3 regions of the Streptomyces sp. NPDC085481 genome follow, and region 1 is predicted to be linked to each of the others. Evidence: riboswitches for the same ligand, from Rfam matches in the RefSeq annotation. Region 1 holds a riboswitch; each other region holds the start of a gene.
The links. Region 1 has a riboswitch for cobalamin ahead of ACIGEZ_RS20055 (energy-coupling factor ABC transporter permease). Riboswitches for the same ligand answer to the same signal wherever they lie in the genome.

Region 1 (2,256 bases):
GAGGGCCGCCACGAGGAGCAGCAGCACCGTGTTGATCTTGGCGTTACGGCTCATCGGGCCACCGCCTCGGCGTCGGCGTCGGCCCGACGGTCCCGCCTGCCACCGGTCACGAGCACGCCGAGCCGGGTGAGCTCGCCCTTGCTGGACTGCACGAGCAGCCGCATCACGAGGACGGTGAGCAGGCCCTCGCTGACCGCGAGCGGGATCTGCGTGACGGCGAAGATGGAGCCGAACTTGGTGAGCGCCCCCGCGAAACCGCTGCTCGGGTCGGGGAAGGCGAGCGCGAGCTGCACACTCGTGACGCAGTAGGTGGTGAGGTCGGCGACGAACGCGCCGAAGAACACCGTCACCATCAGCGGGACGTCGTACCGGCGAAGGAGCCGGTAGACGCCGTAGCCCGCCCAGGGGCCCACGATCGCCATCGAGAAGACGTTGGCGCCCAGGGTGGTGAGACCGCCGTGTGCGAGCAACAGGGCCTGGAAGAGCAGGGTGATGGTGCCGAGGACCGTCATGATCGGCGGCCGGAACAGGATGGCACCGAGACCGGTGCCGGTGGGATGAGAGCAACTACCGGTGACGGAAGGCAGTTTCAGAGCGGACAGCACGAACGTGAAAGCGCCGGAGGCGCCCAGGAGCAGCGTGCTCTCCGGGTGCTCCTTCACTTCGCGGCTGAGTGACCGTACTCCGTGGACGACGAACGGCGCGGATGCGACGCCCCAGGCGACCGCGTGCGCCGGAGGAAGGAAACCCTCGGCTATGTGCATGGTTCAGCGAACCCTCTCCAGCACCTCGTGGATGGTTGACGTGCCCTGGCCGGTCTCCTGGCTGACGGGTACCACCGCCCGTGCTCCGCCTTCCCGGGTCCGAGGACCCAGTGGCTGCCCGCGAGGGCTGGAGCCGGACTTCCCGGTCACAGTGGCGAGGGCCGCACCGGTTTCGCACCGGATTTCCCGCTCACCAAGGCGTGGCGACCCTAACGGGCCCTCATGGGCAGTGACAAGCGGAGCCAGGCGCGCGGACGGGGCACGCGGACGGCGCGCGGAGGCGCCGGCAGCGCGGTCGCTCCGACCGGGCGCCGTGGGGCCGATGGCTCGGGAGCCGCCCCGCCCGGCCGGTGGCCGCGCGGTGTGTTTCACGCCATAGGGGTCGTCGGGAACCCGCGGAAGACCGCCCACGACTGACTGTCCGACCGGTTCGTATCACCCCCAGCGCACCGCGAGAAACGGAGACGAGATCTGTGGTGTCACACGGGACGGAGGCGGCCGCCCCGCCGGACGGGCGGGCGAATCCGCGGCTCACGGCCCTGCTCACCTGCGCGATGGCGTTCTCCATGCTCCAGTTGTTCCTGCTGGGGGCGCTCGGCCCGCGTCTGGTGGACGACATGGGTGTCTCGCCGGCCGTGCTCGGTCTGACCACGACCGTCGGCTTCGGCACCGCCGCCCTCCTCTCCCCGGTCGGGGGGCGGATCGTGGACCGGACCGGGCCTCGCCGCTCGCTGGTGCTGCTGCTGGTGGCCTCGGCCGCCGCCCTGGCTCTCATCGGTGCGGCTCCCGGTGCCGGGCTGCTGCTTGGCTCGGTGGCCCTGGGCGGGGTGCCGCAGGCGCTCGCCAACCCGGCCACCAACAAGGCCGTCCTGGCCGCGGTGGCCCCCGGCCGGCGCGGAGCCGTGACCGGCATGAAGCAGTCGGGCGTGCAGCTCGGGGCCTTCGCGGCGGGACTTCCGCTGGCCGGGCTCGCCGCCGGTCTGGGCTGGCGTGCCGCCGTGTGGACGGCCGCGTGCGCGGCGTTGCTGGCCGCAGGGTGGGCGCACCGGTCCCTGCCCGCCGATCCCGAGCCGCCCGCGTCCCCCGCCGGCCGTGTGCGGGCTCCGCGGGGCATGACGGCCTGGCTGTGCGGCTACTCACTCTTCCTCGGCGCGGGGATCGCCTCGGTCAACACGTATCTCGCGTTGTACGGGTCGGGGCCGCTGGACCTGGGACCGGCCGTCGCCGCGGTCCTGGTCGCCGTCCTCGGCGTCACGGGGATCGTGGGCCGCGTCGGGTGGTCCCGGGCCGCCCGGCCCGGGCGGGCCGAGTGGCTGCCCGCGCTCCTGGCGTGCGGGGCCGTCGGTGCGGCGGCCCTCATCGGTGCCGCGCGGTGGGCGGGCCCCCTGGTGTGGGCCGGTGCCGTCGCGGTGGGCGTGTTCGCGGTCTCGGCGAACGCCGTGTCCATGGTGCTGGTGATGCAGCGGGCCGAACCGGGCCGGGCCGGCCAGGA
Region 2 (2,256 bases), on a different contig from region 1:
TCGCCCTCGACGGTGTCGAACACCTCGCCGGCGCGCTTCTCCGCTCCCGTGAGCGCGGCCATCGCTTTGACCCACTCGGCGCGGCCGAGCGGACTGGACTCCAGCCACTCGGCGTTGGCGACCACGGCGATACCGGCCTGACGCAGCTTGGGGTACTGCGGGTCGTCGGTGCCCTGGGTCATCAGCACGTCCGGCTTGGCGCCGATCACTGTCTCGGCGTTGAGGGTGCGGTCCTTGGCGTACTCGGTGACCTTGCCCGCCTTCGCCCGTTCGATCACCTGGGCGGAGGAGATGTTCGCGACGCTCGCGACACCCGTCAGGACGTCCAGGGTGCCGGTCTCGGTGAGCAGCGGCAGGTGAGTGGTGGAGGCGGAGTACAGGCTCTTGACGGGAACGGTGACCTGCTGCGCGGACGCCAGCTCACCGGTCAGCTCCGGCTTCGGCGCACCGCACTTGACCAGCACGTACGACTCCGGCTTGCCCTTGGGATAGGGCTCGTTGACGGTGAGGACCTGGTAGCTCTTCTCGTACCGGAGCGTGAAGTTCTTGGCGTGCTTCACCGTCGACTTGACCGGGAAATAGTCCTTGGCCGGGTCGAAGTCCTTGACGCAGCCCTCCCCGGCGGCGTGGGCCTTGGCGTCGGCGGGCGGGCCGGCGTCGCTGCCACACGCGGTGAGCGTGAGGGCGACCGTGAGGAAGGCTGCCGCGGCGGCCTGACGACGGCCGGGCATGACGGATCGTACGGACAAGGTGACTCCTGGTGGCATACGTGGGCAGCGCGCACCGGCAATCCGGGGCGCGCGTGATGCGGCGTACGGGAAGGACCCGCTGGGGGAGGAGGCCGTCAGACCCTGAGGGAGCGGGCTCGTGCGTCAAGCCGGGCAGGTTGGCCCCACAGGGCCTCGGGCAGCGCAGAGCTGCCGCCGTGGGTACGCAGGCACACGGGTGCCACCGCCTCTCCTGGGGAAATCCGCCCCGTACATCGAGGTGCGACGGCGTGAGTCTCCTGACTCGGGATCAAAGCTTCTCCGGCCTTCCCACCCCCGGATGGGGCGGTGGCCATGGCGGAGTCGCTCCCCCTACACAGTGGCGGTACCGTGCCGGAATCTCACCGGCTTCCTCGTTCCGCCGTCGCTGGTCGGACGGAAGCATCGCAGAACCGGCCACGGCCACGCCAGACCCACAACTGTGCGACCAGCCACACGAGGTGTCGCCTTGAGGTGACCCGCGCCAACGGGATGCGGCACAGGAAGGCGGGCGTGATGACGTCCCCACGATGCCCCTGCACGGGCCCGGATCACCGCGCGGGTGCCGGCGCTGCGGGGGCTTCTGGTGCGGAATCCCCCGCCAGACCATGTGCCGGCTCACCTCCCACAGTGCCCAGACGGACCACGCCACCAGGCAGACCCGGAGTCGGAACAGCCCTGCGTGATAGCCGCCCTCCCACTGCGGGATCAGGAACATCAGACTGGTGACGGCCACGATGACGACCCCCAGCAGCACGCACTGCCCCGCGTACCGGGTGGCCCGCTTGCCTCAGTAGTCGAAGACTGCCGCCGCCGCGACCGTCTCCACCAGCGCGCCGGCCAGGAACACCACCCCCATGACCCGCCCGCCGAAGGTCAGTGCTCTGAGGGTGTCCGTCAGCCCCACCCGGAAGAGCACGGCGGCGGACACCAGGAGCCCGAGCGTCATCAGACCGGCTTGGGCGCGCCTCCACCAGCGACGGTCCGGCCACAGGTCAGGGTCGGCGCGCCATCGGACCCGCCCCAGCTGCTGTACCTGCTGGACTCTGCCGACCGGTTACCGCCGCTGCAGGTCGGCCGCGGGTAGGCACCGGCGAGAGGTGCACCCGCACGCGGCGTTCTTCGGGTGCGCCCCGGGAGGTGACGCAGAATCATTCTCGCCGGGGGAGGCGTCGGCCGGGTGGGGGATGGCATGGACCGGCGCGGTGGCGTAGCCGCAGAGCGTGCGCTGCCACCCTTGGCAAATAGTTGCTAAGGTGGAAAGTAATTTCCGATTGGACATGCTCATGGATGTCCAAAGCTGTACAGGGGGAGTAGTGGTGAGTGAACAGGCGGATGCGGTCGCGTCGTTGGAGGGCGTTGCCCGGATCGAGGCGACCACGCTGGGGCGCAGCGGCTGGTACGTCGGCTACCTGTGGGTCTTCGCGGCGTGGCAGCTCATCCTCGTTCCCGCGGTGCTGCTGTGGCGCGGACCGACAGGGGTGATCGTCAGTACGCTGGCGAACGCCCT
Region 3 (2,256 bases), on a different contig from region 1:
CGTCTTCTGCCGCGCGAACGCCAGCCAGCGCCCCACCTGCGGATCGACGTCCCGCTCGGCCGCCGCGTCGAGCGGCACGTGCAGCAGCGAGCAGGAGGCGGCGACGTCGACGCGGTCGGCGAGCCCGAGCAGGGTCGCGAGCGTGGCCAGCGACTTCTCCAGGTCGTTGATCCACACGTTGCGGCCGTCCACGACCCCGGCGACGAGCCGCTTGCCGGGCAGGCCGCCGGCCGCCGCGAGATCCTCCAGGTTCGCCGATGCAGGACCGGTGAAGTCCAGGGCGAGGCCGTCGACCGGCGCCTTCGCCAGGACGGGCAGCGCGTCGCCGAGCCGGTCGAAGTAGGAGGCGACGAGCAGCCGCGGCCGGTCGGCGAGGGCGCCCAGATCGCGGTACGCGCGGGCGGCGGCGTTCAGTTCGGCGGGCGTGCGGTCCTGCACGAGCGCCGGCTCGTCCAGCTGCACCCACTCCGCGCCCGCCGCCCGCAGATCGGCGAGCACCTCGGCGTACACCGGCAGCAGCCGGTCGAGGAGGGTGAGCGGTACGAAATCGGCCGGGGCGTCCGCGGCCGGCTTGGCGAGCAGCAGATAGGTCACGGGCCCGACCAGGACCGGCCGGGCGGTGAGCCCGAGCCCCAGCGCCTCGGTCAACTCGCCGACCTGCTTGGCCGAGTCGGCGCTGAACACGGTGCCGGGACCGAGCTCGGGCACCAGGTAGTGGTAGTTGGTGTCGAACCACTTGGTCATCTCGAGCGGCGCCACGTCCTGCGTGCCGCGCGCCATGGCGAAGTAGCCGTCGAGCGCGTCGGCGGCCACCGCGGCACGGTGCCGGGCGGGCACGGCGCCGACCATGACGCTGGTGTCCAGGACGTGGTCGTAGAACGAGAAGTCCCCGGTCGGCACTTCCCTGATGCCGCCCTCGGCGAGCCGCCGCCAGGTGGCGCGGCGCAGCCCTGCCGCCGTCTCCTGCAACCGGTCGGCCGTCACCCGGCCGTTCCAGTAGCCCTCGACGGCCTTCTTGAGCTCCCGGTTCGGGCCCTGACGCGGATACCCGTACACGGTGGTGGTCACGGAACTCTCCTTCGCGAGTCGTGTGAAGGATCCCGGTGGACCACGGGGACGCGAAGGAGCGCGGGACACACGGTGGGTGTGCCCGACGTCGCCGACCCGCCCTCGAGGTCACCGGAATCTCCGCGCGCGGTCGTCGCGCACGGGCAGTGGCAGGTCTTCGGACTCGCGAGCACGCCCGGCCCGGCCGACGCAGACGTCGACCGGCGGACACCTACTGGCCGTCGCTTCCCGGACCCGTCTCGGGTCCAGTGCTGTGTGACGGCGGTCGTTCCCGCTCACCGCTGCGGGGCAGTCCCGGATTTTCACCGGGTTCCCTCTTACGACGCATCCCGCCTGGAGGACGGGGCGAACCAGCTGCACCGCACACCCTACGCGCCGGGTGGGAGTGGCGCGTGGGGTTTCGGGGGTGAGGGTTGCGGGGCGGACTCGGGTCGGGTGGTGGGGCGGGCGTCACAGGCCGATGTCGCGGGCGCGCAGGTCGGCCAGGGACTCCCTGCGGACGAGGAGCCGGCTCGTGCCCGCCGAGACGGCGACGACCGGCGGGCGGCCGACCAGGTTGTAAGAGGAGGCCATCGACAGGTGGTACGCGCCGGCCACCGGCAGGGCGAGCAGGTCGCCCGGGTGGATGTCCGCGGGGAGGCTGACGTCCTCGGCGAGGACGTCACCGGCCTCGCAGTGGCGTCCCACGACCGTCGCCCGCAGCGGCCCGGCGGCCGAGGGGCGGCCGATCAGCCGCGGCACGTACCTCACCCCGTACAGCGCCGGGCGCGGGTTGTCGCTCATCCCGCCGTCCACGGCGACGAAGACCCGCTCGGGGGTGGTCTTCACCGCGAGGACCCGGTAGACGGCGACTCCGGCCGGACCGGTCACGGCCCGCCCCGGCTCCACGATCAGCCGCGGTACGGGCAGTCCGGCGCCCGCGCAGCTCTCGATCAGCTCGGCGCGGACCCGGCGGGCGAGCGCGGTCAGGTCGAGCGCGGGGTCGCCCGGCCGGTACGCGATGCCGTGGCCGCCGCCGAGGTCGAGCTCGGGCAGCACGACCCCGTGGGCGTCCCGGGTGCGGGCCATCAGGCCGACCAGCCGGCGCACCGCGACCAGATAGGGCTTGACGTCGGTGATCTGCGAGCCCAGGTGGCAGTGCAGACCGGTGAGTTGCAGCTGCGGCTGGTCGAGGATCCGGGCGATGGC

Region 2: another riboswitch for cobalamin. It lies ahead of ACIGEZ_RS07345 (ABC transporter substrate-binding protein); the one in region 1 lies ahead of ACIGEZ_RS20055 (energy-coupling factor ABC transporter permease).
Region 3: another riboswitch for cobalamin. It lies ahead of metE (5-methyltetrahydropteroyltriglutamate--homocysteine S-methyltransferase); the one in region 1 lies ahead of ACIGEZ_RS20055 (energy-coupling factor ABC transporter permease).

What each region holds. Positions count from the first base shown of each region.
Region 1 covers NZ_JBITTJ010000009.1:43,563-45,818, forward strand. Annotated here, with positions in the region: gene ACIGEZ_RS20050 (energy-coupling factor ABC transporter substrate-binding protein) at 1-54, opposite strand, end outside; gene ACIGEZ_RS20055 (energy-coupling factor ABC transporter permease) at 51-764, opposite strand; cobalamin riboswitch at 794-977, opposite strand; gene ACIGEZ_RS20060 (MFS transporter) at 1,238-2,256, shown strand, end outside.
Region 2 covers NZ_JBITTJ010000002.1:328,708-330,963, forward strand. Annotated here, with positions in the region: gene ACIGEZ_RS07345 (ABC transporter substrate-binding protein) at 1-749, opposite strand, end outside; cobalamin riboswitch at 979-1,163, opposite strand; gene ACIGEZ_RS07350 (hypothetical protein) at 1,537-1,695, opposite strand; gene ACIGEZ_RS07355 (hypothetical protein) at 2,066-2,256, shown strand, end outside.
Region 3 covers NZ_JBITTJ010000007.1:20,634-22,889, forward strand. Annotated here, with positions in the region: gene metE (5-methyltetrahydropteroyltriglutamate--homocysteine S-methyltransferase) at 1-1,068, opposite strand, end outside; cobalamin riboswitch at 1,216-1,421, opposite strand; gene lysA (diaminopimelate decarboxylase) at 1,519-2,256, opposite strand, start outside.